2 regions of the Paenibacillus sp. FSL F4-0243 genome follow, and region 2 is predicted to be linked to the other one. Evidence: a T-box and tRNA genes for the amino acid it is inferred to sense, from the RefSeq annotation. Region 2 holds a T-box; the other holds one or more tRNA genes.
What was found. The T-box of region 2 lies ahead of argS (arginine--tRNA ligase). A T-box ahead of a tRNA ligase gene usually reads a tRNA of that ligase, here a tRNA-Arg.
Positions count from the first base shown of each region.

Region 1: it has a tRNA-Arg gene. The T-box ahead of argS (arginine--tRNA ligase) is inferred to sense a tRNA for this amino acid. The anticodon was not compared.

Region 1 is NZ_CP150151.1:180,864-197,049, forward strand. Features, by position in the region: gene whiA (DNA-binding protein WhiA) at 1-433, shown strand, start outside; gene NSS87_RS00885 (HPr family phosphocarrier protein) at 531-800, shown strand; gene NSS87_RS00890 (SIMPL domain-containing protein) at 951-1,706, shown strand; gene NSS87_RS00895 (DUF4163 domain-containing protein) at 1,833-2,933, shown strand; gene NSS87_RS00900 (GDSL-type esterase/lipase family protein) at 3,019-3,657, shown strand; gene clpP (ATP-dependent Clp endopeptidase proteolytic subunit ClpP) at 3,753-4,349, opposite strand; tRNA gene NSS87_RS00910 (tRNA-Arg) at 4,543-4,617, opposite strand; gene NSS87_RS00915 (sugar-binding domain-containing protein) at 5,051-6,103, shown strand; gene gap (type I glyceraldehyde-3-phosphate dehydrogenase) at 6,206-7,216, shown strand; gene NSS87_RS00925 (phosphoglycerate kinase) at 7,333-8,514, shown strand; gene tpiA (triose-phosphate isomerase) at 8,542-9,294, shown strand; gene gpmI (2,3-bisphosphoglycerate-independent phosphoglycerate mutase) at 9,296-10,840, shown strand; gene eno (phosphopyruvate hydratase) at 10,909-12,195, shown strand; gene secG (preprotein translocase subunit SecG) at 12,407-12,640, shown strand; gene rnr (ribonuclease R) at 12,987-15,869, shown strand.
Region 2 is NZ_CP150151.1:5,617,992-5,634,177, forward strand. Features, by position in the region: gene NSS87_RS25020 (alpha-glucuronidase family glycosyl hydrolase) at 1-1,259, opposite strand, end outside; gene NSS87_RS25025 (helix-turn-helix domain-containing protein) at 1,385-2,269, shown strand; gene NSS87_RS25030 (ABC transporter ATP-binding protein) at 2,526-3,263, shown strand; gene NSS87_RS25035 (ABC transporter permease) at 3,260-4,315, shown strand; gene NSS87_RS25040 (TetR/AcrR family transcriptional regulator) at 4,374-5,063, shown strand; gene NSS87_RS25045 (SNF2 helicase associated domain-containing protein) at 5,146-8,490, shown strand; gene NSS87_RS25050 (exosporium glycoprotein BclB-related protein) at 8,571-10,091, opposite strand; gene NSS87_RS25055 (calcium-binding protein) at 10,473-13,019, opposite strand; gene NSS87_RS25060 (hypothetical protein) at 13,034-13,393, opposite strand; T-box leader at 13,676-13,892, shown strand; partial or broken gene argS (arginine--tRNA ligase) at 13,933-15,798, shown strand; gene NSS87_RS25070 (cellobiose phosphorylase) at 15,852-16,186, opposite strand, start outside.

The DNA.
Region 1 (16,186 bases), 1.5 Mb from region 2:
TGAATTTCACCTAAACGCACGCTGCATTGAACGTAAAAAAGGGTTCATTCTATACATTAAAGAAGGCGAGAAGATTATCGAATTCTTAAGTCTGATCGGGGCGCATCAAGCGTTGTTCAAATTTGAGGATGTAAGAATTATGCGCGATATGCGTAATTCCGTGAATCGGATCGTGAACTGCGAGACTGCGAATCTCAATAAAACGATAAGTGCCGCAGTGCGGCAGATTGAGAATATCAAACTGCTGCAGCGAGAAGTGGGTCTGGAGAGCTTACCGGATAAACTGCGGGAAGTTGCAGAAATTCGAATGGCACATCCGGATATCAACCTTAAAGAGGTTGGTGAAATGCTGAAAGGTACGGTTAGTAAGTCCGGAGTAAATCATCGACTTCGTAAGATTGATGAACTGGCGGACAAGGTTCGAGGCGGCTAGTCACTTTTTTTCTAGTGTGGTTTACGTTATAATGATATAATAATATAAAATTAATGTGAAATTTTTGGGGAGAACTCAATTAGGGGGTAAGCGTTTCATGACAAAGCACCCGGTAGTTGTTCGGTTGAAGACAGGGCTACACGCTCGACCGGCAGCATTGTTTGTGCAAGAAGCTAACAAGTTTTCGTCGGAGATTTTCGTGGAAAAAGACGATAAAAAAGTAAACGCCAAAAGTATTATGGGTATTATGAGCCTAGCGATCAGTTCCGGCACGGAGATCTATATCAGCGCGGATGGTGCAGACGCGGATCAAGCTGTAAACGCTTTGACGAGTCTCGTCAGCAAAGAAGAGCTTGAGAACCAATAATCTTTTGAAGTGACTTTTTATCGAATGACTAAAAAGCCCCTAGGGGCTTTTTTTTATACCAAAAAATAGATTTTAACTGTGCAACATTTACCAAAAAGACTCGTCTAGAGGATAATAACAAATCACAAAGGATGAAAGGGGCTGGCAAATATGAAAGGTTTGGTAAAAAAGATTGGTTCAGTGTTGATCGTAGGAAGTTTGTTAATTGGAGGGATTAGCATGAGTGGTGTCTTCCAAGGTCCTGCAAAGGCTTATGCAGATGAAGTGCAGAAAAATGTTGTTAGTGTAGTAGGTAAAGGTGAGTTGTCCATCAAGCCGGATATTGTATACTTGTCCATCGGTGTGGATACTACGGCTACAACTGCGCAAGAAGCGCAAAAAACAAATGCTGCTAAAATCCAAAAGATCACTACTCTACTGAAGGGGACTTGGAAAATCGCAGATAAGGATATTCAAAGTACCCAATTCTATGTGCAACCCAACTATAGTTATAGTGAAAAAGAAGGACAGCAAGTGAAAGGATACAACGCGAATCATACACTGTTAGTGTCCTATAGAGATCTGACTAAGGTTGGTGAATTGCTAGACGCTGCATCTGCGGCGGGGGCAAATAATATCGGAAATGCACGTTTTTCCGTGGAAGATACTTCTGCCTTTGAAGCTCAGGTGATTGAAAAGGCGATGGCGAACGCAGATGTTAAAGCAGGTGCTATTGCTAAGGCAGCTAAACGTAGCTTGGGTCAAGTAATCACGGTCAGCCAAAATGATGGCAATGTCACTCCGGTTTATTTTGAACAGAATCTAAAAATGGAAATGGCTGCAGCAGATGCTGGTGCAAGCACATCCGTTCAACCGGGAGTAGTTAAAGTTACAACACAGCTGAGCGTAATGTATGAATTGAAATAGTAGCAGAACAAGATGATTGCAGAGAGGAGAGGTGATCTTCCACTAGTAATAGTGGGGGATGCCTCTTTTTTTGTGTAAATTCTCTAAGATTAGGTTTAATAAACTGGAAAGGAGTGGGAAAATTAGATGGTGAATATCTCAAAAGAAACAGTACGCAAATGGGGCATAGGTTTGATGTCGGCGGGATTATTGCTTGGTGGAGGATTGCTGCCTAGTGATAAGGGTTATGCAGCGTCTGATCAGACGAAGAGCAAGGCTATTGCTGCAAGTATAGCTTTAAAGGCGAACGGGGTAATTTCTCAGCAGACAGGTATTTTGCAGGAAGGGAAGGTCTGGATTCCGATTACCTTTATGCGTGATGTGCTGCAATTACCTCTAACTTATGATAAAAAAGAAAATGCATACACGATCGGAAAGGGAACGACTAAGGCCAAGTTGCTGTTATCTAGCTATGGTACTTCAATTTGGGTGAATAATTATTACATTCGAGAGTATGAAGGAAAGCTAATAAACAACCGGCTTTATGTTCCATCCGGTCTGTTAAATGATTATTTGGGTTATAAAGTGGATTGGAGTCGGGGCTCTAGTAGGTTGAATGTGGTGAATAGATCACAGAATGCGTTGATAGTAACCACGGAGACCTATGCTAAGGATCGGAAAGAGGCTTTGATCCAGCTTGATTATCCGAAGTTTAGTGGATTAAGCAATTCCAATGCACAGCAGGCCATGAATGATATTTTGAAAGAAAGTGCCATGAAATTCGCTGCAGGCGCAGAGAAGGATATCTCGAATCGATCCGGGTCAGAGCCTAAGTATACTTATGATATAGATTATGTGGTGACCTACAATCAGGATGGTGTGATCAGTTTAGTGATGTCAGAGTATAGCGATACGGGCGGCGCTCATGGTATGACCAATCGGGAGGCTTTTACCTTTTCGCTCAAGGATGGAAAACGTCTGCTGTTGGGCGACCTGTTCGGAGCTAACCCAAACTACAAAAAAGAGTTGAATGCTAAGTTAAACAAGCTAGTAAAAGCGGAGGAAAGTTATTTGGGAGGATTCAACGGATTGAATACGGAAAAGTATTTTTATCTGAAGGATGATCAGGTCGTTCTGTTCTTCCAATTGTATGAATACACAGCTTATGCTGCGGGGTTCCCCGAATACATCTTTACTTTCAAAGAACTGTTGCCGGAAGGCGGCAGCCCATTTGCTGCTGTAAAATAAATAGAACTGGACATCTCCCCCTTACCAGAATCACCTCGAATTCATATGCTAAATGGAGTAACTAGTTTATGAACGGGGGAGAGCTATGAGCTATCAATACACTGCAATTGGCGATTCCTTGACGACTGGATTTGGCGCTCTGCCAGGTAACGGTTTTGTACCGGTGTACCGTAGAATGGCGGAAGGGAGACTGCGTTCTAACGTAGCCTCCACGAATTTGGGCGTGAATGGATTGACTACTTCTGAATTGGAACAGCGGCTACGCGGAAGCTCTATGACTCGTGAAGCCATTCGAGCAGCGGATATTATCACTCTATCCATTGGTGGTAATGATTTAATCCATGCAGCGAAGGCTGCAGCTAGACAACCTGAAAATTTATCTAAAGAGCTGCGAAGATCATTGCAAGAGTGCAAACAGAATTTTGCTGCAATTATGAGTATCCTCTTCCAATTGAAGGCGGGAACGCGTAGACCTTATATCATTCGAATTGTGGGATTGTATAATCCCTATCCTCAGGTAGTAGGCGCTACAGAGTGGGTAAGGCAGTTTAACAGTTATGCCTCACAGTACAGTAGCCGGGTATGTGGATTTGCTTCTATTTATAGTGAGTTTGCAGGAAACGAGAGAGGGCTTTTATCAATTGACCACTTACATCCTAATGGTCGAGGCTACCGTGTGATTGCTGAGAAACTGGATGCGCTTGGTTATGGTGGTTTGTATTAATTGAGATTCGTATGAAGTAGTGGTTTGAAAAGTAAAGAGGCTGTGCACTAACCATCAAGTGGATAGGGCACAGCCTCTTTGTGTTGTTTTATAGCTTACACACCGCTAGGCAGTGTCTTCTCGATGACTTTATCAACGATACCGTAAGCTGCCGCATCTGCAGCAGTCATGAAGTAATCACGATCAGTGTCCTTCTCAATACGTTCTAGCGGTTGACCCGTACGTTCTGCAAGAATACGATTCAACTTATCACGCAATTTCAGGATACGACGGGCACGGATTTCAATATCCGTTGCTTGACCTTGAGCACCACCCAGAGGTTGGTGAATCATGATCTCACTGTTAGGCAGCGCGAAGCGTTTGCCTTTAGCGCCAGCGTTAAGTAGGAAAGCTCCCATAGAAGCTGCCATACCCACACAGATGGTGGAAACGTCCGGTTTAATGTACTGCATTGTATCAAAAATAGCCATACCTGCAGTAATGGAACCGCCTGGGCTATTCACATAAAGGTGAATGTCCTTCTCCGGATCTTCGGCAGCCAAGAACAGCATTTGTGCGATGATAGAATTGGCTACCACGTCATTAACCTCCGTTCCAAGGAAAATGATGCGGTCCTTCAGCAGGCGGGAATAGATGTCATAAGCGCGCTCACCGCGGTTGCTCTGTTCTACTACCATAGGAATATAACTCACGTGGAAAACCTCCTTGATATTGGTTCTTCAAATGTATTCATTTTTACTCTTGCCGTATTACCCACATGATAAACAAATTCAAACAAAAAGTCAAAGAAAGTCAAACTTATATTCAAAAAAAAGAGCCGACACGCGGCTCTTTGGTTAAGTAGTAGTATAGGCACTACTAAATTATGTACAAAAGTGAAATTAATGGCGCGCCCGCCAAGAATCGAACTTGGATCTCAGGCTTCGGAGGCCTACGTCATATCCATTGGACCACGGGCGCAACAAAAATGATTATAATACAATTTCTGTGCAATTGCAATGGACAGGAAGAAACGACGCTGTCGTCCTTTATTGACGACAACCGTTTCTCGTAGAAATATAAGGATGATATATAACGTGAAACCTGTAATTTCTTATATTTTTAATAATACTGTACTCAGGCTCTATCCCTTGTCTTCAAGGTGGACAAGCGTACATTGTGTTTCACTCAGCTAAAGAATCTGGATTGTTAATGACAGGTTTTTTGGAGCTGAATCTCTTTCCCAATCCTATAAATGTATAAGAAGACAAGCGCTTGAGAATTCTACTCTCGGAAGACTTGCACTTCGAGCAATATTTGGTTAGAATATGAGTGGGACTTAAAAAGTTTACCCGGGACATTTTGAGACCATGAACAAGGGAATAGAGGAAGACGAAGTTGCAGGAGTGAAAGTATGCGTAATTTATTAGATATCCAAAAGCAGCTTCTGCCTGATCTCATGGAAACCCTTAAGAGACGGTACACGATTCTTCATCAGATCATGCTGTCCGATATAATTGGGCGCAGAACGCTTGCCGCTTCACTTGATATGACTGAGCGGGTACTGCGTGCCGAGACGGATCTTCTGAAATCGCAAGGGCTCATTGAGATCGAGAGCGTTGGCATGCGCATTAGCGCTGCTGGGCGTAGACTGCTTGATTTGCTAGAGCCGGTCGTTAAGAGCCTGTTTGGTCTGGATGAGCTGGAAGAGAAAATTCGGGCAACGTACGGTCTGGATAAAGTTATTGTGGTGCCGGGTGATTGTGAGTCATCGCCGTTCACCAAACGTGAGCTTGGCCGAGCGGGTGCAAAAGCGCTGCTCAGTGTACTTCGTACAGATGATATAGTTGCTGTCACAGGTGGATCAACGCTTGCCGATATGGCTGATCAACTGACACCGCCGTTATCCCTTTCCTATAAGAACGCTTGGTTTGTTCCGGCGCGTGGTGGATTAGGAGAGAGTATGGAGATTCAAGCCAATACGATTGCCTCAACAATGGCAAAGCGGGTAGGAGCGAATTACCGGTTGCTGCATGTACCTGATTTACTTAGTGGGGATGCCTACCAGTCACTAGCACTTGACTCTAATATTGGAGAGATTGTACAAATCATCCGCAGTTCGCGTATTATTGTACATGGGATTGGGGATGCCATTGAAATGACTCGCCGCCGCAAGCTGGATGAGGCAACTGTCTCAGAAATCCAGGGTGAGGGAGCCGTGGCTGAATCCTTTGGGTATTACTTTAACGAAGATGGTCAGGTTGTCCATACGATGCTTACGATGGGACTACGTCTAGAAGATATTGTTCGGACGGAGACAGTCATCGGTATTGCTGGAGGCAAACCAAAGGCCAAAGCCATTCATGCCATGCTGCGTTTCGGGCAGGAGAATATACTCGTCACCGACGAGGCTGCTGCTGTGGAAATCGGCAAGGAAATTGATAATCAGTTACAGATATCCTCGTAACTCACTAGAGATTATATCTTGCATCATACTTAACATTGTTGTCATGACAGGCTTCACGGTCTGTTTTGAATAAATAAAACGAATTCTAGGAGGAACTATTCAATGAGTGTAAAAGTTGGAATTAACGGATTTGGACGTATTGGACGCCTTGCTTTCCGCCGTATTCAAAATGTAGAAGGTATCGAAGTGGTAGCAATCAACGACTTGACTGACGCTAAGATGCTTGCTCATTTGCTTAAATATGATACAACTCAAGGTAAATTCCAAGGTGATGTTGAAGTACATGATGGCTTCTTCAAAGTCAATGGCAAAGAAGTTAAGGTTCTTGCTAACCGCAACCCTGAAGAATTGCCATGGGGCGACCTAGGCGTTGATATCGTACTTGAGTGCACAGGTTTCTTCACAACTAAAGAAGCAGCTGAAAAACACTTGAAAGGTGGAGCTAAGAAAGTAGTTATCTCCGCTCCAGCTACTGGCGACATGAAAACTGTCGTTTACAACGTTAACGATGACATTCTTGATGGTACTGAGACTGTTATTTCCGGCGCATCTTGCACAACGAACTGCCTAGCTCCAATGGCAAAAGTATTGAACGACAAGTTCGGTATCGTTGAAGGCTTGATGACTACAATTCACGCTTACACTGGTGACCAAAACACTTTGGATGCTCCACACGCTAAAGGTGACTTCAGACGCGCTCGTGCAGCAGCTGAGAACATCATTCCTAACACTACTGGTGCTGCTAAAGCAATCGGTCTTGTTATTCCAGAACTTAAAGGTAAATTGGATGGCGCGGCTCAACGTGTTCCAGTTGCAACTGGTTCCCTGACTGAGCTTGTAACTGTTCTTGATAAGAGCGTTACTGTTGAAGAAATCAACGCAGCAATGAAAGCAGCTTCCGATCCAGACACTTATGGTTACACTGAAGATGAAATCGTATCTTCCGATATCAAAGGTATGACTTTCGGATCCCTGTTCGATGCTACACAAACTAAAGTATTGACTGTTGGCGACAAACAACTCGTTAAGACTGTTGCTTGGTATGACAATGAAATGTCCTACACTGCACAATTGGTTCGTACTTTGGAGAAATTCGCTAAAATCGCTAAGTAATTGACTTGATATAAGTAACATCTATAGAGCGGAAACAGAAGTTCCTTGTTTCCGCTCTTTCTAAATGTATTTCTTGTTTCCTGCTAGAAACAACTTTGGGTGTGGAGGAATTAATCATGAACAAAAAGAGCGTCCGTGATGTAGAAGTAAAGGGTAAACGCGTATTTGTACGCGTGGATTTCAACGTACCTGTAGAAGACGGTAAGATTACTGATGATACTCGTATTCGCGAAACCCTTCCTACCATTAAATATTTGATTGAGAACGGTGCAAAGATCATTCTTGCGAGTCACATGGGTCGTCCTAAAGGTCAATTCGTAGATTCCATGCGTTTGACTACTGCTGCTGAGCGTCTGTCCGAGCTTCTTGGCAAACCAGTAGCTAAAGCTGACGAAGCTGTTGGCGAAGCTGTCAAAGCAAAAATTGCTGAGCTAGGCGAAGGCGACGTACTTGTACTTGAGAATGTTCGTTTCTACCCAGGCGAAGAAAAGAACGATCCTGAATTGGCTAAACAATTCGCTGAACTAGCTGATTTGTTCGTCAATGATGCGTTTGGTGCGGCTCACCGTGCACATGCATCGACAGAAGGTATCGCTCATTTCTTACCAGCTGTATCAGGTCTTTTGATGGAGAAAGAATTGACCGTTCTTGGTAAAGCTCTTACTAACCCAGAACGTCCTTTCACTGCGATAATCGGTGGTTCGAAAGTTAAAGACAAGATTGATGTTATTGATAACTTGTTGTCTTTGGCTGATAACGTCCTGATCGGCGGTGGATTGTCTTATACATTCACTAAAGCACAAGGCTTTGAAATCGGTAAGTCACTTGTAGACAACGACAAACTTGATGTTGCTCTTGGATTCATCGAAAAAGCCAAAGCACTTGGCAAAAACTTCATGCTTCCTGTTGATGTTGTGGTTGCTGATAAATTCGGTGCTGATGCTAACACTAAGATCGTTAATTACAATGAAATCCCAGAAGGCTGGGAAGGACTTGATATCGGACCTAAGACTCGTGAACTTTATGCCGATATTATCAAGAACTCCAAGCTGGTTGTCTGGAATGGACCTATGGGCGTATTCGAAATCGATAAATTCGCTGAAGGTACACTTGCAGTAGCAAAAGCTTGTGCAACAACTGAAGGTTACACTGTTATTGGCGGCGGAGATTCCGCAGCAGCAGCAGAAAAATTCCACCTGGCTGACCAAATGGATCACATCTCCACTGGTGGCGGTGCATCCCTTGAGTTCATGGAAGGCAAGGCGCTTCCTGGCGTAGAAGCACTGAACGACAAGTAAGACGTATAGAAGGAGGCAATTAAATTCATGAGAACACCAATTATTGCGGGTAACTGGAAGATGTTCAAAACAGTTCCTGAAGCAGAAAGCTTTATTGCTGACATCAAAGGCAAAGCAGAAGTAGAAGGCGTTGAGACTGTAATCTGCGCCCCATTTACTAACCTGCCTGCACTTGTAGCAGCTGCAAAAGGTACAGACATCAAGATTGGCGCACAGAACCTGCACTTTGAAGATAACGGTGCTTACACAGGAGAAATCAGTGGTGTAATGCTTAGCGATCTTGGCGTAGACTATGTAATCATTGGTCACTCAGAGCGTCGTGCTTATTTTGGCGAAACAGATGAAATCGTGAATAAGAAAATGCATGCTGCATTCCGTCACGGTATCACTCCAATCGTATGTGTTGGCGAAAAGCTCGAAGAGCGTGAAGCTGATCAAACTAAAGCAGTATGTAAAGTACAAACTGAAGCTGCATTCCAAGGACTTAGTGCCGAGCAAGCAGCAAAAGTTGTCATTGCATACGAACCTATCTGGGCTATTGGCACAGGTAAATCTTCCACTTCCCAAGATGCTAACGAAGTTATTGCTTACATCCGCAGTCTTGTAAAAGATTTGTATGATGTTGCAACAGCTGAAGCTGTTCGTATTCAATACGGCGGCAGCGTGAAGCCTGAGAATGTAACTGAGTACATGGGCCAAAGCGACATCGATGGTGCGCTTGTTGGCGGTGCCAGCTTGCAGCCTGCTTCCTTCGTTCAATTGGTTGAGGGGGCGAAGTAAGATGTCAGCTCCAAGACCTGTAGCTTTGATCATCATGGATGGTTTCGGTTTGCGTGGAACATCTGAAGGTAACGCCGTTGCTCAAGCTAACAAACCTAACTATGACCGTTACTTGAAACAATATCCTAATACTACCCTTACTGCTTGTGGTGAAGCTGTTGGTCTTCCAGAAGGCCAAATGGGCAACTCTGAAGTAGGGCACTTAAATATTGGTGCAGGACGGATTGTATACCAGGATTTGACTCGTATCGATAAATCGATCCGTGAGGGCGAATTCTTCGATAATGAAACACTGGTAGCAGCAGTTAGAAATGCTAAGAACACAGGTAAAAAGCTTCATCTTTACGCGCTTGTATCCGACGGAGGGGTACATAGCCATATTAATCACCTGTTTGCTATGCTTGACCTGGCTAAGAAAGAAGATATGCACGAAGTGTATATCCATGCTTTCATGGATGGCCGGGACGTACCTCCAGATAGTGGTAAGAAGTTTGTTCAAGATCTGGTTGCTAAGATTGAAGAAGTTGGAGTAGGTACAATTGCAACGGTATCCGGGCGTTATTACGCAATGGACCGTGACAAACGTTGGGATCGTGTAGAAAAAGCTTATCGTGCTATGGTTTATGGCGAAGGACCGAAATACACAGATGCTCTGCAAGCTATCACTGCTTCTTATTCAAATTCCGTATTCGACGAATTCGTTGAACCTAGCGTGATTGTAGACAGTGAAGGCAAGCCGGTAACGGCAGTAGAGAGCGGCGATTCCGTCGTGTTCCTCAACTTCCGCCCTGACCGTGCTATTCAGTTGTCACAAGTGTTCACGAATCAAGATTTCCGCGGTTTCGACCGGGGTCCTTTGTTCCCGCAAGACTTGCACTTCGTATGCCTGACTACTTTCAGTGAAACGGTACAAGGTTATGTAGCCTATTCACCGAAGAACCTGGATAACACATTGGGTGAAGTACTTGTGCAACACAACAAGAAGCAACTGCGCATCGCGGAAACTGAGAAGTATCCGCACGTAACGTTCTTCTTCAGTGGTGGACGTGATGAGGAACTTCCAGGAGAAACTCGTATCTTGATCAACTCTCCTAAAGTGGCAACCTATGATCTTCAACCTGAGATGAGTGCTTACGAAGTGGCTGCAGCCTGCGTAGCAGAAATCGAAGCGGAAAGACAGGATGCTATTATCCTTAACTTTGCAAACCCTGATATGGTTGGACACTCCGGTATGCTGGAGCCAACAATCAAGGCTGTAGAGGTAACTGATGAGTGTGTAGGTAAAGTAGTGGACGCAGTAGTTGCCAAGGGTGGCGTTGCGATCATTATCGCCGATCACGGTAATGCAGACATGGTATTTGATGAGAACGGTCGTCCGTTCACAGCTCATACTACTAACCCGGTTCCGTTCATCCTTACGGATGAAAATGTTGTATTGCGCGATCGCGGTATCCTTGCTGATGTAGCACCAACCATTCTGGATCTGATGGGAATTCCGCAACCTGCGGAAATGACTGGTCAATCCATGATCGCTAGTCGCAAATAAGGAAACAATACCTAAGATTAAGCTTCAACAATCAAAACCAAAACATTGTTTAAAGGAGATTAACTAAAATGACTATTATTTCTGATGTTTATGCTCGCGAAGTCCTTGACTCCCGTGGTAACCCTACTGTAGAGGTTGACGTTTATCTTGAATCCGGTGCTAAAGGCCGCGCTATCGTTCCTTCCGGCGCCTCCACTGGCGCTCATGAAGCTGTAGAGCTTCGTGATGGCGACAAATCCCGTTACATGGGTAAAGGCGTTCTGAAAGCTGTTGAGAACGTAAATGAAATCATCGCTCCAGAAGTTATTGGTATGGACGCTCTTGACCAAGTGGGCATCGACAAATTGATGATCACTTTGGATGGAACTCATAACAAAGGTAAATTGGGCGCTAACGCAATCCTAGCTGTATCCATGGCCGTAGCTCGCGCAGCTGCAGCAGCATTGGATATTCCTTTGTACGTATACCTGGGCGGATTCAACGCTAAAACTCTTCCAGTACCAATGATGAACATCATCAATGGTGGTGAGCATGCGGACAACAACATCGACGTTCAAGAGTTCATGGTTCTTCCTGTAGGAGCTCCAAGCTTTAAAGAAGCTCTTCGTACAGGTGCTGAAATCTTCCACAACTTGAAATCCGTACTTCAATCCAAAGGCCTGAACACAGCTGTTGGTGACGAAGGTGGTTTCGCACCAAACCTTGGTTCGAATGAAGAAGCAATCACTACAATCATCGAAGCTATTGAAAAAGCTGGTTACAAACCAGGTGTTGACGTATTCTTGGGTATGGACGTTGCTTCCACTGAGTTCTACAAAGACGGTAAATACACCCTTGCTGGCGAAGGTAAATCTTACACTTCCGCTGAGTATGTTGACCTTCTTGCTTCATGGGTTGAAAAATATCCTATCATCACAATCGAAGACGGTATGTCCGAAGACGACTGGGATGGTTGGAAATTGCTTACTGAAAAATTGGGAGACAAAGTTCAATTGGTTGGTGACGACTTGTTCGTTACAAACACTGAGCGTCTTGCAACAGGTATCGAAAAAGGTATCGGTAACTCCATCTTGGTTAAAGTTAACCAAATTGGTACATTGACTGAAACTTTCGATGCTATCGAAATGGCTAAACGTGCTGGTTACACAGCAGTTATCTCTCACCGTTCCGGTGAATCCGAAGATAGCACAATCGCTGACATCGCTGTTGCGACTAACGCTGGTCAAATCAAAACAGGTGCTCCTTCCCGTACAGACCGTGTTGCTAAATACAACCAATTGCTTCGCATCGAAGACGAGTTGGGTGAATTGGCTCAATACAACGGCCTGAAATCCTTCTACAACCTTAAAAGATAATCTGCTTTTATAGCAGAGTACGAAGACCCGCCATTATGGCGGGTCTTTTTTTAATATGTGTTTATCCTAATCTTTCAAGAAAAGCTACGACTTAACAGTCTAGGCGGTTGTATTACCGGCACTGCTATGATAAAATAAGAGTACTGTTTATGTATCGTGATAACCTCAATTACCATAGATAGTGATGCTTAGGCGTAGGAGGTGGAAGTGAATGGATATCTTTTTGAAAGTTGTGCTCCTGATTTTTTCCGTCGGTCTTATTGCGGTCGTTCTTCTGCAAAAGGGGAAAAGCGCGGGTCTTTCCGGTGCCATCTCCGGTGGTGCTGAGCATCTCTTTGGTAAAACAAAAGCTCGTGGTATGGAACTCGTACTACAACGTGTAACAGTTGGACTTGCTGCAGGATTCTTCATTATGGCGATTCTAGCTGCTGTTTTCATTGACTAAAGTACCTACAGTAAGCCCTCGCTCTGTTCTGAATGGAATGGAGCGAAGGCTTTTTTGTTATAATAAAAAGGGGATAAAGCACCTGCAGGTGCTTTTCTTTGCATAGCAGAAAGAATAAGATTCGATACGGTAAAGCCTTAATAAATAAACTTTCTCCTTCGATGTGAATGAAATTTCGTACTGCGTTTACCTTTGGATGACAGTAACAGGGATGCGCAGGATTGATTTCGTGTATACTAGGGTATGAAGTAGGTAAAGGTAAATTTTACTTGGCATTACTACAGAGCAGGACAAGACATACATATTTGCCAGCGGCTTGGAGCCGCGGAGGGCTGGGGTGACGAACATGATAACACAAGAAATATTACTCGATTTCATGCGGGAAACTGCATATAAACCAATGACTTATGAAGAGCTGGTGAGCCATTTTGCTCTAGAAGATAGCACAGGGTTTAAAAAGTTCGAGGAACTACTAATTGAATTAGAGCAGGACGGAAGAATTGTATTAACTCGTAATGCACGTTATGGCGTGCCGGAACGAATGGATTTACTGCGAGGCCGGTTACAGGCTCATGCGAAAGGCTTCGCTTTTCTTATCCCGGATGATCGTGATCATCCTGACGTATATATCCATGCGAATGATCTTAAGGGAGCTATGAATGGTGATATCGTCCTTATCCGTATTACCTCTAAAAGTCCGTCCGGCGGACGTATGGAAGGCGAAGTTGAGCGCATTGTAAAACGGGGAGTATTGCAGACGGTTGGCGTATTTCAAAATCTGGAGACCTATGGCTTTGTGCTGCCTGATGATAAACGGATTAACCGCGATATTTTTATTCCGAAGCAATCCTTCATGGGGGCGGTAGACGGTCAAAAGGTCGTTGTACGTATCGTGAATTATCCAGAAGGCCGATCAGCGGCAGAGGGTGAAATTATTGAGATCCTCGGACATAAGGATGATCCAGGAGTCGATATTCTATCTATTATCCGTAAGCATCAGCTGCCTGAGGCCTTTCCGGCTGAAGTGATGAACGAAGCGGACAACGCTCCGGATTCAATCACAGAAGAGGAAATTGCTGAGCAGGGACGTCGCGACTTGCGCGGACTAAACATTGTCACGATTGATGGTGAGGATGCTAAGGACCTGGATGATGCGGTTAATGTTCAGCGACTGGAGAACGGAAACTACAAGCTAGGCGTGCATATTGCGGATGTAGGTTATTACGTACGCGAGAGCTCTGAGCTCGATAAAGAAGCCTATGATCGGGGCTGTAGTGTGTACTTGGTGGATCGGGTGATTCCGATGCTGCCTCATCGTTTGTCTAACGGGATTTGTAGTTTGAATCCACAGGTAGACCGCTTAACGATGTCCTGCGAGATGGAATTTAACGAACACATGAAGGTCGTGAAGCACGATGTCTTTACAAGTGTGATTCGCACCAAGGAAAGAATGACTTATTCCAATGTTCGCAAAATTTTGGAGGATGAAGATCCAGAATTGCTGGAGCGCTATAGTCCATTAATTGATGATTTCCGTCTCATGAAAGAATTGGCGATGAAGCTGCGTGATGCACGGATGCGGCGAGGCGCGGTTGATTTTGATTTTGAAGAAAGCAAAATCATCGTAGATGAGAACGGCAAGGCTGTAGATATTGTGAAGCGTGAGCGTTCTGTAGCTGAGCAGATTATCGAGGAATTTATGCTCGCGGCGAATGAAACAGTTGCGGAGCATTTTCACTGGTTGAAGGTTCCGTTCCTTTACCGGATTCATGAAGATCCAGATCCAGAGAAGCTGCAGAATTTTATGGCTTTTGCGGCTAATTTCGGATATCACGTGAAGGGACGTGGCAATTCGGTTCATCCACGTGCTTTGCAGGATCTGTTGGAGCAAATCCAAGGGACTAAAGAACAGACCGTTATTAGCACAATGATGTTGCGTTCCATGAAGCAGGCGAAATATGATGCGGAGAGCACAGGCCATTTCGGACTGGCTGCGGAATACTATTCCCACTTCACTTCGCCGATTCGCCGTTACCCCGATCTGGTCATTCACCGCGTAATGCGTGAAGTGATTGAGAATGGAGGGGCGCTGAGCCAGAAACGACATGATTATTTGACCGGCCGGATGCCTGACATTGCTCAGCAGTCCTCGGAGCGTGAGCGTGTAGCGGTAGAAGCAGAACGCGATACAGAGCAGCTGAAGAAAGCTGAATACATGCAGGATAAAGTAGGCGAGGAATTCGAGGCAATGGTCAGCAGTGTGACCAGCTTCGGAATGTTCATCGAGCTGGACAATACTGTCGAAGGCCTTATTCGTCTCAGCGCTATGAGCGACGATTATTATCACTTCGACGAGGCCCATATGGCGCTCATCGGCGAGCGCACATCACGGGTGTTCCGTATTGGCGACGAGGTGAAAATTCGAGTCGCCAAGGTAAACATGGATGACCACACGATCGATTTCGAGTTGGTCGACATGAAACCACGCGCGCCAGGTGAGCATCGCGGCGGTGGTTTTGGAGGCGGCCGCGGTGGCAAAGGCGGCCGTCCAGGTAGCGGCGGCTTCAAGGCGCCAGCCGGGGGTAAAGGCGGCGCGGGCAGCAAGGGCCGCGGCGGTAAAGGCAAGCCCGGCGCTGCTGTAGGCGCGGGCAAGGGCAAGCCGGGCGCTGGTGTGCGCGTCGGCGAAGGGCCGCGCGAAGCGGCCGGTGTTGGCGCACCGGGCGGACGCGGAAAGCGGAAGCGCGGGCGTGATGCCGGCGAGGATGCGAGCCGGGTAGTTGCGGCGCCGGGCGGAAGCACCGGCGCAGAGCGCGGGGGCGAAGCCGGCGGTAACGTAGGCGCGCCACGTGAGCGCAGCGGCGGGCGAGGCCGCGGCGGTGACAACGGCGGTGCCGGTAGTGGACGCGGCATCAGCTTCGGCTTTGGCTCCGGCAAAGGCGGATACGGCGCTCCTGCGTCTGACTCTTCCGGCGGCGAGGTCCGCGGCCTGGACGGCAGCACGAAGTTCCGTAGCCGAGAGGACCGCGGCGGTAACTTTGGCGGTGGAGAAGGCCGTAGCGGCGCTCCAACAGGTAAAGGTCGCCGGAAAAAGAAGAACAAAAGCGGTGTGTTCATCGGTCAATCCGTGACACCAGGCAACGTTCAGACGTCAGAACAAGCCGCTTCTAAACGTAGTGAAACTACAGGTAACGCACCAGACGGTGCTCCTCGTAAGAGAAAGAAGAAATAAATAACGTTATTGGGCTACATTACGTAGCTCTATGACGCAAAATTAAGCACTGCCCCCTTTGATTGGGGGCGGTGCTTTTTTAATTCTTTTTCGCGGCTCAAGTGTGAAATTCTCATTTATGACCGAGACTATTGGTTGCCACAAGTTTGTTGAGTAATAATCAGAAGAAGCTAGGTTGCAGCATTGTTTGTAACTATGACACTTGGGTTGGAGCAAAGTAACCCGTGCTATCACGATGCTTATTTTTTAATTGCATAATGTGCAGTTAAAATTCCGGCGTTTCAGTAGAGATTGAGGTTAATTGCACTTTGTACATT
Region 2 (16,186 bases):
AGGTAGCAGACATGACGCTGTTGGCCTGTATATTCCTGCGTAATTTGGAACTCAATCATCATATTCGTATGCTCCATGGCACCGAACAGCGGAGATACGCCTTCCCGTACTTGGAAATCCATAGGACCATTCTTCACCTGTAAAATAACATTCTCCATGAACTGGCCATCCAGCGGTTTAAAGTGATCATATGCCGCTCGTGCACGATCGGTGGAGCGATCCCGCCAATCCTGTTTGCAATTGTAAACGAAGCAGCGCCAGATGACGATTCCCCCGAAAGGCAATAAAGCTTCAGCCAGCATGTTCGAACCTTCTGCATGATCACGATCATAAGTGAATGGACCTGGACGATTCTCTGAATCAGCTTTTACGAGGAAACCGCCGAAATCTGGAATCAATTTATAAATTTCTACCGCCTTTGCCTTCCACCATTGGCGTACATCAGTATCTAACGGATCAGCTGTATTCAATCCACCGATTTCGATCGGGCTAGCATAGTTAATACTTAGGAATAGCTTCACCCCGTAGGTACGGAAGATATCGGCAATCTTCGCGATGTCAGGCAGATAGCGCTCCGTAATAAACATCGTTTCAAACCGATGTACATTGACATTGTTTATAGCAATCGCATTGATTCCAATCGAAGCGAGCATTCTCGCATAATCTTCCAATCGAGCAAAGTCCTTAGTGATTTCGTTGTCTGAGTAAAATATGGACTTCCCTGCGTAACCACGTTCGATGCTTCCATCGATGTTATCCCATTGATTCATCATGCGGAGCGTATTTACCGGCTGATCCAACATATCCAACGCCTTAATCGATTGACCCGTTCCAAGCAAGCGTAGGAATGCAAATACACCGTACAGTAAACCCACGGGTGTGGAAGCACCAATTGCAATACAGTCCTTCTCCGTGTTTGTTCGAATGGCATATCCTTCTGATCCAATTGCTGTCCTTGTAGCCTCGCTAAAGGTATGCGTAATCAACGGATGATTACTATCAAACGTACCGATTGCAATACAAGCTTGTTTATCTTTATCCTGAGATTCAGCAATGGTAGCATCTATATCCAGCATTCCTTGTATGCCACGTGTTAGTTCTTGCACAGCACTTTTGATCACTGGATGATCCTGTTCGGGGATCAAAATGTTATTGCACCAAGAAGCATAGCGCTCTCTTACGGTACTCGATTGAATATAAGGATATTCGAGCCAAGCTTTATACCCTGCGTTATGTAATTCTGTCTTTTGTTCTGCCATAATTCGATGTCCTCCATTAGTGAGTAAGACTTTTTAATCTAGATGTTGCTAGCTGTGCAATGGTTCTCTTATACTTTTGTAAACGATAGGTTATCCGCATCCCTACTAATAGGAGGAACACGAATGTGACGTACCATGAGCAGCAGGACTTACAACCGTTCCATCTCTATTTTGTATATAAAAGAACAAGTACAAATACAGACGACTATCAAGGTACATTCCATGCTCATCAGGGTGTTGAAATTCTTATTGTTCATGAAGGTAAAGGGACGCTGATTATTGATCAAAATAGCTATGAAATAAAGCCAGGGATGATTTGTATTTTCCAGCCGTATCAACTGCATCATATTCAAATTGAAATTAATGAGGCGGTTCCGTTCGTGCGTTCGATCGTGCATTATGAGCCCAGCATATTTAAAGCTTATTTTGAAAAGTGGCCCATCCTACAGAGCTTTTTCAATCATATTCACAGCGGCAATTCTGCCTCACCTCGATGGTATGAACAGCAGGACCTGCAATCCCTGATAGCTCTTCTGAAGGATCTGGATAAAGCGCTTCCAACTTTGCACAAAAATGATTTCATGGAAGAGGTCTCATTGTTTCTCATCACGTTCCTACGTACTTTAAAGCCGCTTTGGGATACACAGCAGAAGCCGGCCTCCATGGAACAATTGCTTCGTAAACCACATCAGGCAGAACGTATTATGGAATGGCTGCAGTTGCATTACAAGGAACCTTTGCGGCTTGATCAAATGAGCAAGGCTCTGCATCTTTCACCCCATCATTTATCCCACTTGTTCAAGGAATGTACAGGCAGCAGTATTTCCGATTATTTAACGGTCAAAAGAATGCAGGAAGCCGTTCATCTTCTGACTTCAAGCAAATACACAGTTGCACACATCGCCGAGGAAGTGGGGATCACAAATTGCTCTCATTTTTGCAAATTGTTCAAAACCCATTTCGGCACAACGCCTAATCAATTTCGGAAGCAATGGCATTTGCATCATTGAGTTGTCGAACATCCCAGCTGGATTCCTTATTAACATCATATCAAGTTGATTCGTGAGCAGGTATTCGCATCTTGTGCAAAAATGCCGCTACTTTGCGATTTACACCTAATTGTAAGTTAGTTTCAAGTAGCGGAAATCTAGCACTTTACATTTACTGGATTCCGGAGCACAATAATGAGTGAGCGCTCACTCATTATTGTTGTGCAGAGCACTCAGTCACACCACACTGTATCCCAGACTATTCAGAATCGAGGAGATGAATATGGGTTCGGAAGTTCCAGTCATTTCAGTGAGCCATGTTAGTAAAGCCTTTGGAGACAAACAGGTGCTCGAAGATATTTCACTTCAAGTGGAGCGTGCGGAAACCTTCGGCATATTAGGGCCCTCTGGCTCCGGAAAAACAACGCTAGTAAAGCTGCTTACAGGTATCGATGAGGTGACCTCAGGTGAGGTAAAGGTGCTTGGTGTCACCATGCCTAAGTTATCCATGCTGCAGCAAATTGGATACATGGCTCAATCTGATGCCCTATATACGGAACTCAGCGCAAAAGAAAATCTGGAGTTCTTCGCTGCGCTATATGGACTAAAAGGTGCGGAGCGCGGAAAACGCATCAAAGCTGTTATGGAACTAGTAGATCTTCAGGAGCATCTGCGCAAAAGAGTAGATCAATACTCTGGCGGAATGAAACGCCGCCTATCCCTGGCGATTGCGCTGCTCCATGAGCCTCCGCTACTTCTTCTTGATGAACCAACAGTTGGTATCGATCCTGTACTCCGACTATCCATCTGGAAAGAACTAAAAGCTCTGAACGAGAAAGGTACCACGATTGTACTCACTACGCATGTCATGGATGAAGCTGAGAAATGTGATCGCCTTGGAATGATCCGTGATGGCAAACTGCTTGCCGCCGACACACCTGCCGGATTGCTTGAAGCCACTGGCTCAGCTTCTATTGAAGAAGCCTTTCTATATTATGGAGGTGTCCGTTCATGAGAATTCGAGCGATCACCTTACGGATTTTGCGACAATTTATTCATGATAAAAGAACGATGGCCTTAATGTTCATTGCACCGCTTATCGTTCTAAGTTTAATGAGCTTGGTATTCAACGGGGACGCCTATGAGCCAAAAATCGGAGTATCCGGTGTGCCACTAAATATCTCAGCTGCGTTAAAAGAAGAAAATACCACAATTAAAGAGTATGCCAGCGAAGAGCTAGGGAAAAGTGCTCTAGTAGAAGGAAAGATTGACGCTTTAATCACTTTGGACGGAAACGTTGGGAATTCAGGAGTCATCCCTCAAGTGTTGTTAGAGGGTAGCAATCCTACAGCCAACAAGGCAGTAATTATGACGCTTCAAAAGCTTTCTCAGAAGCTTCTTCCAAGTACAGAGAAACAGCTGCAATTACAGCCCCAGATCAGCTACTTATACGGTTCTGAGAATATGAAGACGATTGACCGCTTCGGTCCGATTATGATTGGCGTATTTGTTTTCTTTTTCGTATTCCTGATTGCCGGTGTTTCTTTCCTGCGAGAGCGGACTACAGGCACCCTTGAACGTTTACTTTCTACTCCTTTAAAAAGATGGGAGATTGTACTCGGGTATGTATGTGGCTTCGGCATTTTTACCGTATTTCAAGCGCTGTTGATCTCGTGGTTTTCCATTCAGATTCTTGGCATTATGATGACGGGAAGCTTTGGTTACGTAATGCTGATCACCTTACTCCTGTCAATGACAGCTTTGACGCTGGGCACGCTACTATCTGCTTTTGCAGCCAACGAGCTACAGATGATTCAGTTCATCCCGCTTATTATCGTGCCACAAGTTTTCCTCAGCGGACTGTTCCCACTCGACACCCTACCGCTATGGCTACAGCGCATCGGCTACGCAACCCCAATTTATTATGGATCAGAAGCGCTTATGAACATCATGATCCGTGGCAAAGGATGGAATTCCATCGCTCTGGATGTCTATGTGCTGATCGGGTTTTCACTATTATTCATGGTGCTGAATGTATTGGCACTGCGCAAACACCGGAAAATGTAGCCTCACTAAGAACTTTCATCGGTTGAACGGAATGAACCAAGTTTGGAGGATAATTGTAATGAAAGAATATGATTCTACGGAACAAAATATAGAAGAGCAGTGGATTGAAGAGCTGCTGGCCATAAGTGAAGAGGATAAACTGACACCGAAGCAGATTTCCATTTTGCATGCGGCGATTGAGGTGTTTTCCGAAAAAGGTTACGCTGCTGCTGCGACTAGTGAAATTGCTCAAAAGGCAGGCGTAGCAGAGGGGACGATTTTCCGATATTACAAAACCAAAAAAGATTTACTGCTCTCCATCATTGGCCCCACCATGAGTCGTATGCTCGCTCCTTTTGTACTGCGGAATTTCAACGGGGTACTCGATGTTCCATATGACAGCTTTGAAGAATTCCTACGGTCATTTATCGTCAATCGTCTGGAGTTCGCCCGTAGAAATTTTAAAATGCTAAAGATTCTGATACAGGAGATTCCTTTCCAACCGTTGCTCAGAGAACAGTTCGCAGAAAATATTCTAAGCAAGGTGCTGGAGCGCGTCATCGAAATTGTTGAACACTTCAAGGCAAAAGGTGAAGTCATTGAATTACCCACACCCGCTATTCTACGTTTCACTATTTCATCCATTGGTGGGTATCTGCTTAATCGCCTGCTGCTACAACCGGAGAAGGACTGGAACGATGAGGAAGAGATTGACCTGACGATCCGTTTTATTATGCACGGGATTAGTGGAGTAGCAGCCCCTATTTGATGCGCACGCCCGTTCTGTTATCATAAGGACTATATAATAATCGGACTTTTCGAAGAACAAGTTACGAGGAAGGAATTATGTTATGGGCTTTAGTGTGACAGAACGGGTAATTAAGCTGCTGTGCGGCAAGTCTATTTTTGAAAAAGGATTAGCTTATTACCAGTCAGGAAGCGTCGATATAATAGATGTTGAAGAACGTAATGAATCCATCCCAGATCTTCCCCGCTCTCGTTATGAAGCGCTCGTTCAAGGGGGCATTGGCTACGAAGTCATGGTTGTCATCGATATCGACGGTGATGTCACGGCAGAATGTACTTGTCCTGCTTACACGCATGGAGGGCCTTTCTGCAAACATATCGCAGCCGTACTGATCAGCATTGATGCCCTTGAAACTGCTGGAGAACGGCCAGACCGTATCGGAACTTCCAGCCATTCTACTATTGAAGATACTGGAGTCTTAACCCCACGTAATGTTACGGATTCTACGCGAGACATGGGAGGAAGGTCCAGAGACCAGCATCTTGTGAGCAGCCTGCTAGGCATGTTCAGTAACCATAAGCCGCGTCCGAGCGGTACTGGGGCTTTTGTAGATAATAGGATCCCTTTAAATGTCGAGTTCATCTGCAAGCCATTCACTTACAGCTATAGCACTACCATGCTGGGAATAGAAATGAAAATCGGCTCGAAACGACTATATGTCGTTCATAGAATAAGAGGTTTTCTGGAACGTGTACATCGTGGAGAAACCTTCGAATTCTCGAAGCATTTCGTCTATGACCCTTCCATTCACAGCTTTCGGAAGGAAGATAACATCGTTCTTCAGAAGCTAATTGAAATTGTCTTAAATGAAAAAATGTATCGCGATAACGTCACTAACTACTCTCCATATGGTGGCAACCTGGGGGGAGATCGCCTGCTGGCTATCCCTCCTTTTTTCTGGGAGACGCTTCAGCCCGCACTTTCAGAGGTTCAGTCGGTATATCTGCAACAAGAAGAGGTGTTGTACGAAGGCATTCATATGTCTAATGAAGCACCGCCCCTTAGCTTTGCGTTCGAGCAAGCCGAAGGTGAAGGCTACCATCTGGATATTCAAGGACTGGAGCAGATCTCAGTTCTGGAAGATTACGGACTCGTGCTGTCTGAAGGTAAGCTGTTGAAGCTAACTGCTCAGGAATGCATGCGCCTATCTGAGATGAAGAAAATGCTGGAATCCTCTCGTCGAGATGGCATCGACATTGCCCCCGAACAAATGGAGCCTTTTATGGACAAGGTTATTCCTGGTTTGAAAAAACTGGGAAACGTGCATATTGCCGAATCTATTGCTGATCGAATTGTGCAACATAAGCTTATAGCGAGGCTCTATCTGGACCGTGTGCGTGATCGACTGCTCGCCGGGCTAGAGTTTCAGTATGGCGACATTATCATCAATCCTTTGGATGAAAAAGCCCATGTTCGCGGTACGGACTTGATTCTTATACGCGACGGTGAAGGAGAGGCCCGAATTCTGGAGCTGATGGAGCATGAATCCTTCGCCAAAACCGAAGGCGGGTATATTATGACGGATGAGGACGGTGAGTACGATTTTTTATACCACACGATTCCGTTGCTTGAGCCACTACTAACGGTCTATGCGACCACCGCTGTTAAAGAGAGACTGTTCACGGGAACCACGCCACCAAAAGTGAGTATTAGTTGGAATGAGAAAACCGACTGGCTTGATTTTAAATTCGACATGGGTGGTATTCCAGAATCTGAGATTGTGATGGTCTTAAAATCACTTCAGGATAAACGTAAATACTACCGATTGCCCGAAGGGGCACTGCTACCTCTGGAGAGCGAGGAGCTCCAAGAAATCATCACCTTTATGAACGAGATGGGCATTCGAGAAGGTGAGATTAAAGGTGCGCAATTTTCTTTACCAGTCGTTCGTGGGTTACACTTAACCTCTTCCGATTCTCAAAGTGACTCAGTCAAGCTAAGCAGATCCTTTAAAAGATTACTTGCGAATATGCACAATCCTGAGAACCTTGATTTCCCTATACCAGATAGTCTGGCTCCTGTGCTCCGGGATTATCAACAGTATGGATTTCAGTGGCTGAAGACGCTGGCCCATTACCGTTTCGGGGGGATTTTAGCGGATGATATGGGTCTTGGCAAAACGCTGCAAAGTATCGCTTTTCTGCTCTCTGAGCTTCCGGATATTCGTCAGAGTGGTCTGCCCGCTCTTATTGTCGCTCCTGCCTCTCTCACCTACAACTGGCATAATGAGCTTAAAAAATTCACGCCTGAGATTAAGGCTGTTATTGCAGATGGAAGCTTAACGGAACGCGGTCGAATTTTAAAAAATGCAGCGAAGGCGGATGTAATTATCACCTCTTACCCGCTGCTTCGAAGAGATGTTCAGTTGTATGCTAAGAAATCTTTTCACACCCTGATTCTCGATGAAGCGCAAACCATAAAGAACCATACGACGCAGACCGCTCAAGCAGTTATGGCTCTTCAAGCCCGGCATCGTTTTGCACTTACTGGGACTCCTGTTGAGAATGCGCTAGAAGATCTATGGTCCATCTTCGGTACTGTGTTTCCCGGGTTGTTTCCAGGTAAGAAGGCTTTTCACGATTTGCCGAGGGAAACAATCGCTAAACGGGCACGTCCTTTTTTGCTGCGGCGCTTAAAGAGTGATGTGTTAAAAGAATTGCCTGAGAAAATCGAATCACTCCAAGCCTGTGAGCTGTTCCCTGAGCAGAAGAAGTTATATGTCGCTTATCTCGCCCGTTTGAAAAAAGAGGCGCTTAAGCATCTGACCCAGGATAGCTTCGGTAATAATAATCGGATTAAAATCCTTGCTGGTCTCACCCGTCTGCGCCAGCTATGCTGTCACCCGGCTCTATTTGTGGATGGGTATGAAGGAAGCTCTGCCAAGTTCGAGCAGCTGTTTGAAATCATAGAGGAATGCCGCAGTTCAGGTAAACGAATGCTAGTATTCTCCCAGTTCACAGAAATGCTCGGTTTGATTGGACGTGAACTCGGCTATCAAGGTATTCCATATTTTTACCTAGACGGTCAAACGCCTGTGTCTCAGCGCGTAGATTTATGTAATCAATTTAATGAAGGAGAGCGGGATATTTTCCTGATCTCCTTAAAAGCTGGCGGAACCGGACTCAATTTAACAGGGGCAGACACTGTCATTCTATACGATCTATGGTGGAACCCTGCCGTCGAACAGCAAGCTGCAGATCGGGCTCACCGAATCGGACAGAAAAAAGTAGTGCAAGTGATCAGACTCGTCACCCAAGGCACTGTGGAGGACAAGATGTATGAGCTGCAACAGAAGAAAAGGAACTTAATCGATGAAGTGATCCAGCCAGGTCAGGAAGGGTTATCTACCCTTACAGAACAAGACATCCGAGAAATTCTGATGATCTAGGTGTAATGATGTTTGGAGAAAAATAGGGATATCCTTCAGCCAAATGGCTTTTGGGATATCCCTTTTTCAAATTCATCGTATTAAGTGATTGTAACTCCTGCACTAGCGTATCCAGCAATGGTTGTCGCAACGTCGACTCCGGCCGTTACTGTTGAAGTGAAGACCAACAGCAACCGCTCTCCAGTGGTTACAGGAATGCTCAAGCCTGTAGTAATACCACTGCTAATTGTGCCAAGTGAAAGGACACCTGTAAATGGAGGATTTAATGTGACTACAGCACCAGGGACTGCAGCAAAGGTATTGTTAGGTGTAGAAGAACTGAATAATTGAGCAGTGATTGTTACTGTAGAACCTAATAAGCTAAGCGCTGCTGTTGTGCTGAAATAGGCCGCCAAAGAGGTAATTGTTCCGGTGCGTGGAACTGAGAATGCAAAGTTCAGCAAGGTTCCAGCCGCTCCGGTGAGATCTATCGTACCGCCAGCAGCACTAATATTCGTCGCACTACTTCCGAATCCTACGATACTTGAAGTATTCAGCAAGCCTCCTAATACAGTTGTCATAGCTACAGGAAGACCAGAAGCATAAGGAATGATTGCACCTGAACCAGCAGGTCCCGTTGCTCCGGTTGTTCCTGTCACTCCAGTCGCTCCAGTTGCGCCTCCACTTCCCGTTGCTCCAGTTACACCTGCGCTTCCTGTTGCTCCAGTTACACCTGCGCTTCCTGTCGCTCCTGTTGCACCTGCACTTCCTGTTGCTCCAGTCACGCCTGCACTTCCTGTTGCTCCAGTTACACCTGCGCTTCCTGTCGCTCCTGTTACACCTGCGCTTCCCGTTGCTCCTGTTGCACCTGCACTTCCCGTTGCTCCTGTTACACCTGCGCTTCCTGTTGCTCCAGTTACACCTGCGCTTCCTGTCGCTCCTGTTACACCTGCGCTTCCCGTTGCTCCGGTAACTCCTGCGCTTCCTGTCGCTCCTGTTGCACCTGCACTTCCTGTTGCTCCTGTTACACCTGCGCTTCCTGTCGCTCCTGTTACACCTGCGCTTCCCGTTGCTCCGGTAACTCCTGCGCTTCCTGTCGCTCCTGTTGCACCTGCACTTCCCGTTGCTCCTGTTGCACCTGCGCTTCCCGTTGCTCCTGTTGCACCTGCGCTTCCCGTTGCTCCTGTTGCACCTGTACTTCCTGTCGCTCCGGTATCTCCGGTGGCTCCAGTGGCTCCGGTGGCTCCAGTGGCTCCTGAATAACCTATATTTTCACCATACAATTCAGAGTAGACAAGCCGATGAGCAGTCACTAATTGACCTGTGCTGCTTTTTCCCCAAACTGAGACTTGAATTGGATCGTCTATCAAAGTTGGTGTTGTAAATGAAAATTCGAATGAATCAAAATTTGCATAATAATCATTTGTTAGTACTTCATTAGGTCCCACAGTATGAAGTTCACTAACATATAGTGTTCTTGTACCGTTCATATAATATCCTTCGACTTGAATCAACGACGCAGTGACATCACTCTGATTAACAAGTTTAATAGTAACAAGCTGAGTGGGTCTTTCACCGCTTACCAGATTGTTTTCTATAGGTCCAGTAGATAAATAACTCAAGTTATCAACTCCTTTTATTTTTAAATAGATTGCCTGCAAAAAATTCTAAATAGTAGCGTTACTATAATCATTCCTCCGATCTACTCTAAATTCGCTAACAATGAGCCTATTATATTTTTCAGTTGGAAATTTTCGGCTCTTTATAGTAATATTCTTTTCTCTTTTTAATGTGTGGACATCTATCAAAAGCTACTACTATACATATTGAGTGCTATTGGAAAAATCTATAAATCTATCAATATTCAATAGATTGTAACTCTTAGGAGCATTATTCTGTTCTGCCCAAAACTTGTCCCGTTAACAAAATAGAGGATAGCTCAGGAAGCCATCCTTACGGCTACTGTGCATCCTCTATTTTCACAATCAAACTCAGAGATAAATTTACGTCAATTCATGAACAGACCAAACTATACCCGAAGTATTGGCACCGCCCAGATTCAAAGGAACCGTCAAGCCATTAGAAACATAGAACAAACCAATAACATCACCTGCTGTTAGTGCAAATTCTCCAACCAGCGTTACAGTCCCGCTTCCCAAAATAGCTCTCAAATCTAGAATAAGCGCAACATTCACATCCAACACAGGGAATAATCCACTTACCAGATTTGTTGAAGTAGGAGAAGTTCTCTGAACTACGAAAGCTGGATTAACCCCACTACCAAGACTAATTGAGATTGAGGCAGTTGTGGAATAGTTAATGGTCGCTTCAATAGAATATCTACCCGTTGTCGGAACTGTGTAATTACCCGTAACAGGGTTAAAGGAAGGATCAGAATAGAAAGGAGAAGCCACAGACCATCCAGTCAGTTGGGAAGAAGTAGAAACTGACAAAGCTGATAGGAACGCTGAGAATCCCTCAGCTTGAATATTCGGCCCTGTTGCTCCAGTCACACCAGTTATTCCTGTTACTCCCGTTACACCAGTCGCTCCGGTTGCTCCAGTTACTCCAGTTGCCCCCGTTGCTCCAGTCACACCTGCCGCTCCTGTTGCTCCAGTCACACCTGCCGCTCCTGTTGCTCCAGTTACACCTGCCACTCCTGTTGCCCCAGTCGCTCCAGCTGCCCCTGTTGCTCCAGTCACTCCGTCCGCTCCCGTTGCTCCAGTCACCCCGTCGGCTCCCGTTGCTCCAGTCGCTCCAACTGCTCCCGTTGCTCCGGTCACTCCATCGGCTCCTGTTGCTCCGGTCACTCCAGCTGCCCCTGTTGCTCCAGTCACACCTGCCGCTCCTGTTGCTCCAGTTACACCTGCCGCTCCCGTCGCTCCAGTCACCCCGTCGGCTCCTGTTGCACCAGTCGCTCCAACTGCTCCCGTTGCCCCTGTCACTCCAGCTGCCCCTGTTGCTCCAGTCACTCCGTCGGCTCCCGTTGCTCCAGTTACACCTGCCGCTCCTGTTGCTCCAGTCACTCCAGCTGCCCCTGTTGCTCCAGTGGCTCCATCCGCTCCCGTTGCTCCAGTTACACCTGCCGCTCCTGTTGCTCCAGTCACTCCAGCTGCTCCCGTTGCCCCAGTCACTCCAGTTACACCTGCCGCTCCTGTTGCTCCAGTCACTCCAACTGCTCCAGTTGCTCCAGTGGCTCCATCCGCTCCAGTTGCTCCAGTTACACCTGCCGCTCCTGTTGCTCCATCCGCTCCTGTTGCTCCGGTCACTCCATCCGCTCCAGTCGCTCCGGTCACTCCGTCCGCTCCCGTTGCTCCTGTCACTCCATCTGCTCCTGTTGCTCCAGTCACTCCATCTGCTCCTGTTGCTCCAGTCACTCCGTCCGCTCCTGTTGCTCCGGTCACTCCATCCGCTCCCGTTGCTCCCGTTGCTCCAATCACTCCGTCCGCTCCAGTTGCTCCAGTCACTCCGTCCGCTCCTGTTGCTCCGGTCACTCCATCCGCTCCAGTCGCTCCGGTCACTCCGTCCGCTCCCGTTGCTCCTGTCACTCCATCTGCTCCTGTTGCTCCAGTCACTCCATCTGCTCCTGTTGCTCCAGTCACTCCGTCCGCTCCTGTTGCTCCGGTCACTCCATCCGCTCCCGTTGCTCCCGTTGCTCCAATCACTCCGTCCGCTCCCGTTGCTCCGGTCACTCCGTCCGCTCCCGTTGCTCCAGTCACTCCATCTGCTCCTGTTGCTCCAGTCACTCCATCTGCTCCTGTTGCTCCGGTCACTCCGTCCGCTCCCGTTGCTCCTGTCACTCCATCCGCTCCCGTTGCTCCCGTTGCTCCGGTCACTCCGTCCGCTCCCGTTGCTCCAGTCACTCCATCTGCTCCTGTTGCTCCTGTTGCCCCTGTCACTCCGTCGGCTCCTGTTGCCCCTGTCGCTCCGTCCGCTCCCGTTGCTCCTGTCGCTCCTCCGGCTGCCCCTGTTGCGCCAGTCACTCCGGCTGCGCCAGTTGCACCAGTCGCTCCGTCGGCTCCAGTTGCTCCTGTCGCTCCAGTCGCCCCGTCTGCTCCGTCGGCCCCTGTTGCACCAGTCGCTCCGTCGGCTCCAGTTGCTCCAGTCGCTCCGTCGGCCCCAGTTGCTCCAGTCGCTCCATCCGCACCCGTTGCCCCTGTTGCTCCATTTGCCCCTGTAGCACCAGTTGCCCCTACCGTTGCTCCAAGTAATTCAGCATGGACAAGTCGGTGAGCAGTCACAATTTGACCTACACTATTTTTTCCCCAGACTGAAATTTGAATAGGATCATCTACCAGGCTTAAAGTCGTAAAAATAAATTCAAACGCATCAAAATCCGCATAATAGTCCTTTGTTATAACTTGATCAGGCATAACGTTAACAAGCTCACTAACATATAAAGTTCTTGTCCCATCCATATAATATCCTTGGACGAGAACTGTAGAAGAAACAACATCGCTTCGGTTATCGATTTTGATCGTAACATGTTGAGTAGGTCGTATACCTCCCACCATGGTATTATCTATCGGCCCGGTAGATAAATAACTCAATTTTCAACACTCCTTTAGATTATTGCTGTATGTTTTTCCCACGCTACTATACGATGAGAATCTACCATTTCTCCCGAAGCCTGTTTTCCCCAGACTGAGATCCCTATCTCTGCTTCAACTTCTTCTAATGTTACAAACTCAAATTCAAATGCGTCTAAATCAGCAAAATAGTTCCTAGTTAGAACTTGGTTAGGTGCGAGACTTACCATTTCATTCACATACATCGTTCTTGACCCATTTAGTAAGAAGCCTTGAATGACGAGATTATAAGAATTAAGAGAATCACGATTAACTACTTTTACCGTTACTATTTGCGTCTGTCTGATCCCCAGAATTGGACTATTATCTATAGGTCCAGTTGAAAATAAAGCCATCTTTATTCACTCCTCCCTTCCACCAGCAGTTTGAAAGATTAAAAACTACAACACTAGTAACATGGTTCATAACTAATAGCTCTATATAGTAATATTCTGTATTTAAAATTAATGTGTGGACATTTAAGCAAAGGAATTGCCACCCGAAAAAAAGGCAACCTTCTATTCTTTGAATTTGTAATCTACTAATCGGACAATCTAAAACTCAAGCATCTTCTAGACTTTACTGAGCAACACCCTATTGCTTTTTTCGAAATATTCGTTATACTGATAAAAATTATTCAAGCATCGATGAGCGGGAGAGTAGTTAACGTGTTCTAGTCCACAGCGAGCCGGGTAAGTGCAAGCCGGTACAGATCACCTAATGAAGCGCACCCGTGAGATGGACTTCTGAACCTAAGTAGGAAGTCCCGGCTGAAGACCGTTATCCTGTAAGGTGGCTAAAGATCTGTTTAGCAACGAGAGTGGTACCGCGAGCGCTAAAGCCCTCGTCTCTTTTGAGACGAGGGCTTTTTTGTATTTTCAAAGGAGGGTATAAAATGTTAAGTCAAATCATCAAACACAGCATTGAACAAAGTGTAAAAAAAGTATTCCACACCTTAGAAGTTGCCTACCCAAACGATGTTGCAATTCTGATCGAACAGCCAGCTAATCTAGAGCATGGTGATTATTCCTGCAATATTGCTATGCAGCTAGCCAAACTCCTGCGTAAATCCCCTCTCGTCATAGCAGAGTTAGTAAAAGCAGAAATTAAATTACAAGAGAGATACACGGGTCTTTTACAAAAAGTCGAAGTAGCTGCTCCTGGATTTATTAATTTGTATATGGATTGGCAGGTGTGGGCTAAACATTCCTTTAATCTGCCTGACAGCACAAGGGAAAAGGTCATCATAGAGCACACTTCAATCAATCCAAATAAAGCTGCTCATGTAGGTCATCTGAGAAATGCTTGCATCGGCGATGCGCTGGTCAGAATCATGAAAAGAACCGGACATACCGTAGAGGTCCATAACTACGTGGATGATCTGGGCAACCAGCTGGCAGATACAGTCGTTGGTTTATTAAATGTACCTTTAGAAGGGGAACATCAACGCTTCGGTGATTATTGCTGGGATCTATATGCCAAAGTGAACAAAGAATATGCACGGAATCCAGAGATCACTCACAAGCGCACGGATATGCTGCATGCCCTTGAACAGGGTGATGGTAATGAGGCGTGGCTGGGCAACTTAGTCGCTGAACGTATTGTGAGAGAACATGTAGCGGAAATGAAGCGTTTTGGTATTCACTATGACCTGCTGGTGTGGGAGAGCAATATTTTAAAAGAGGGATTCTGGACAGCCGCATCTGAGCTATTGAAGCAAACGGCAGTTTTTGTACAGGAGACTGAAGGCAAACTTGCGGGCTGCTGGGTGCTAAAGCAAGGGACAGAGGTTAGCAGTGGAGCGGAGTCAGAGGATCATCAGATGGATAAGGTGCTTGTTCGTTCGAATGGGATTTTGACGTATACAGCCAAAGACATTGCTTATCATCTCTGGAAATTCGGTCTACTATCCAAAGATTTCACCTACAGTGAATTCTCGTCTGGTTTATGGACCACAGGTTTAACTGGAACCCATGAGCCTTATGGACATGCCGACCGTGTTATTAACGTGATCGATTATAGACAGGAATATCCGCAACAAATGGTTAAGCAGGCTTTAGGAGCACTAGGATATAACGAGCAGGCTGAGAAGCTCCATCATGTAAGTTATGGCGTTGTTTCTCTTAGTCCGGCCTCTGCTGCTGAGCTGGGGATAGATACTTCAGAAGGAAAATCTTCTTATGCCATGTCCGGGCGCCAATGAATCGGCGTTAAGGTGAGCGATTTAGTAAAGCTTATGGAACAGAACATAGAACATTCGCGCTCTGATAAAGAGGGTCTTTCCAGCCATATCATTGCAGCTGCTGCTATTCGTTATTATCTGCTGCGGTTTAACCTGGGAACGGAAATCGTGTTTGATTTCAAACAGGCTACCGAAATATCCGGTAATACCGGGGTTTATCTGATGTACACCTATGCCCGTGCCAGCAGTGTTTTGAGCAAATCTACAATCCCATTCAGCACAGATGCCTCAAAGCTTCAATTTCCACTCGAAATGGAAAAAGCAGAGCTCGCTTTGCTGAGACAGCTTAGCCTCTGGCAGGAGACATTGTATTCTGCCAGCATAGAATTGACGCCGAATATACTCTGCACATACGCGCATACCTTAGCCACACTTTTCAATAACTTCTATTCTATATGTCCGATTTTAAAAGGTGCGGAGGCTACCATCGCGTTCCGCCTCTGGCTCACTTCGAGATTTAAGGACACTTTAGGTGAAGTGCTAGAGGTGCTTGGGTTACCGACACCGAGCCGTATGTAGTAAAAAAAGGGCAATCTCCACGCTTATCGCGGAGATTGCCCTTTTTTATTATCTTACTTATAAATGTCTATCACATTTCCAGCTTCTACGCAGAGACGATCAAAGTCCTCACGTTTGATACGGATACCACCACTACGGTAGCGATTAAGCGTACCTTCGGCTTGAACTTCTGTACCGTTAACAGTAATCCGACTGTTATCAGAGCCCGTAAGGTGATAAATAAAGTCTACCTTAGTGCCTGCATATTCAAAGCTAAAGCGCATTCCGTCCAGCGACTCCGGCAGAATTGGATCGACGATTAAATCTCCGCCTTCCGTACGGATCCCCAGTGCATTCGAGATCAACTGGTTCATGTAGATCCCAGGACCGCTTGAATAGATTCTCCAGC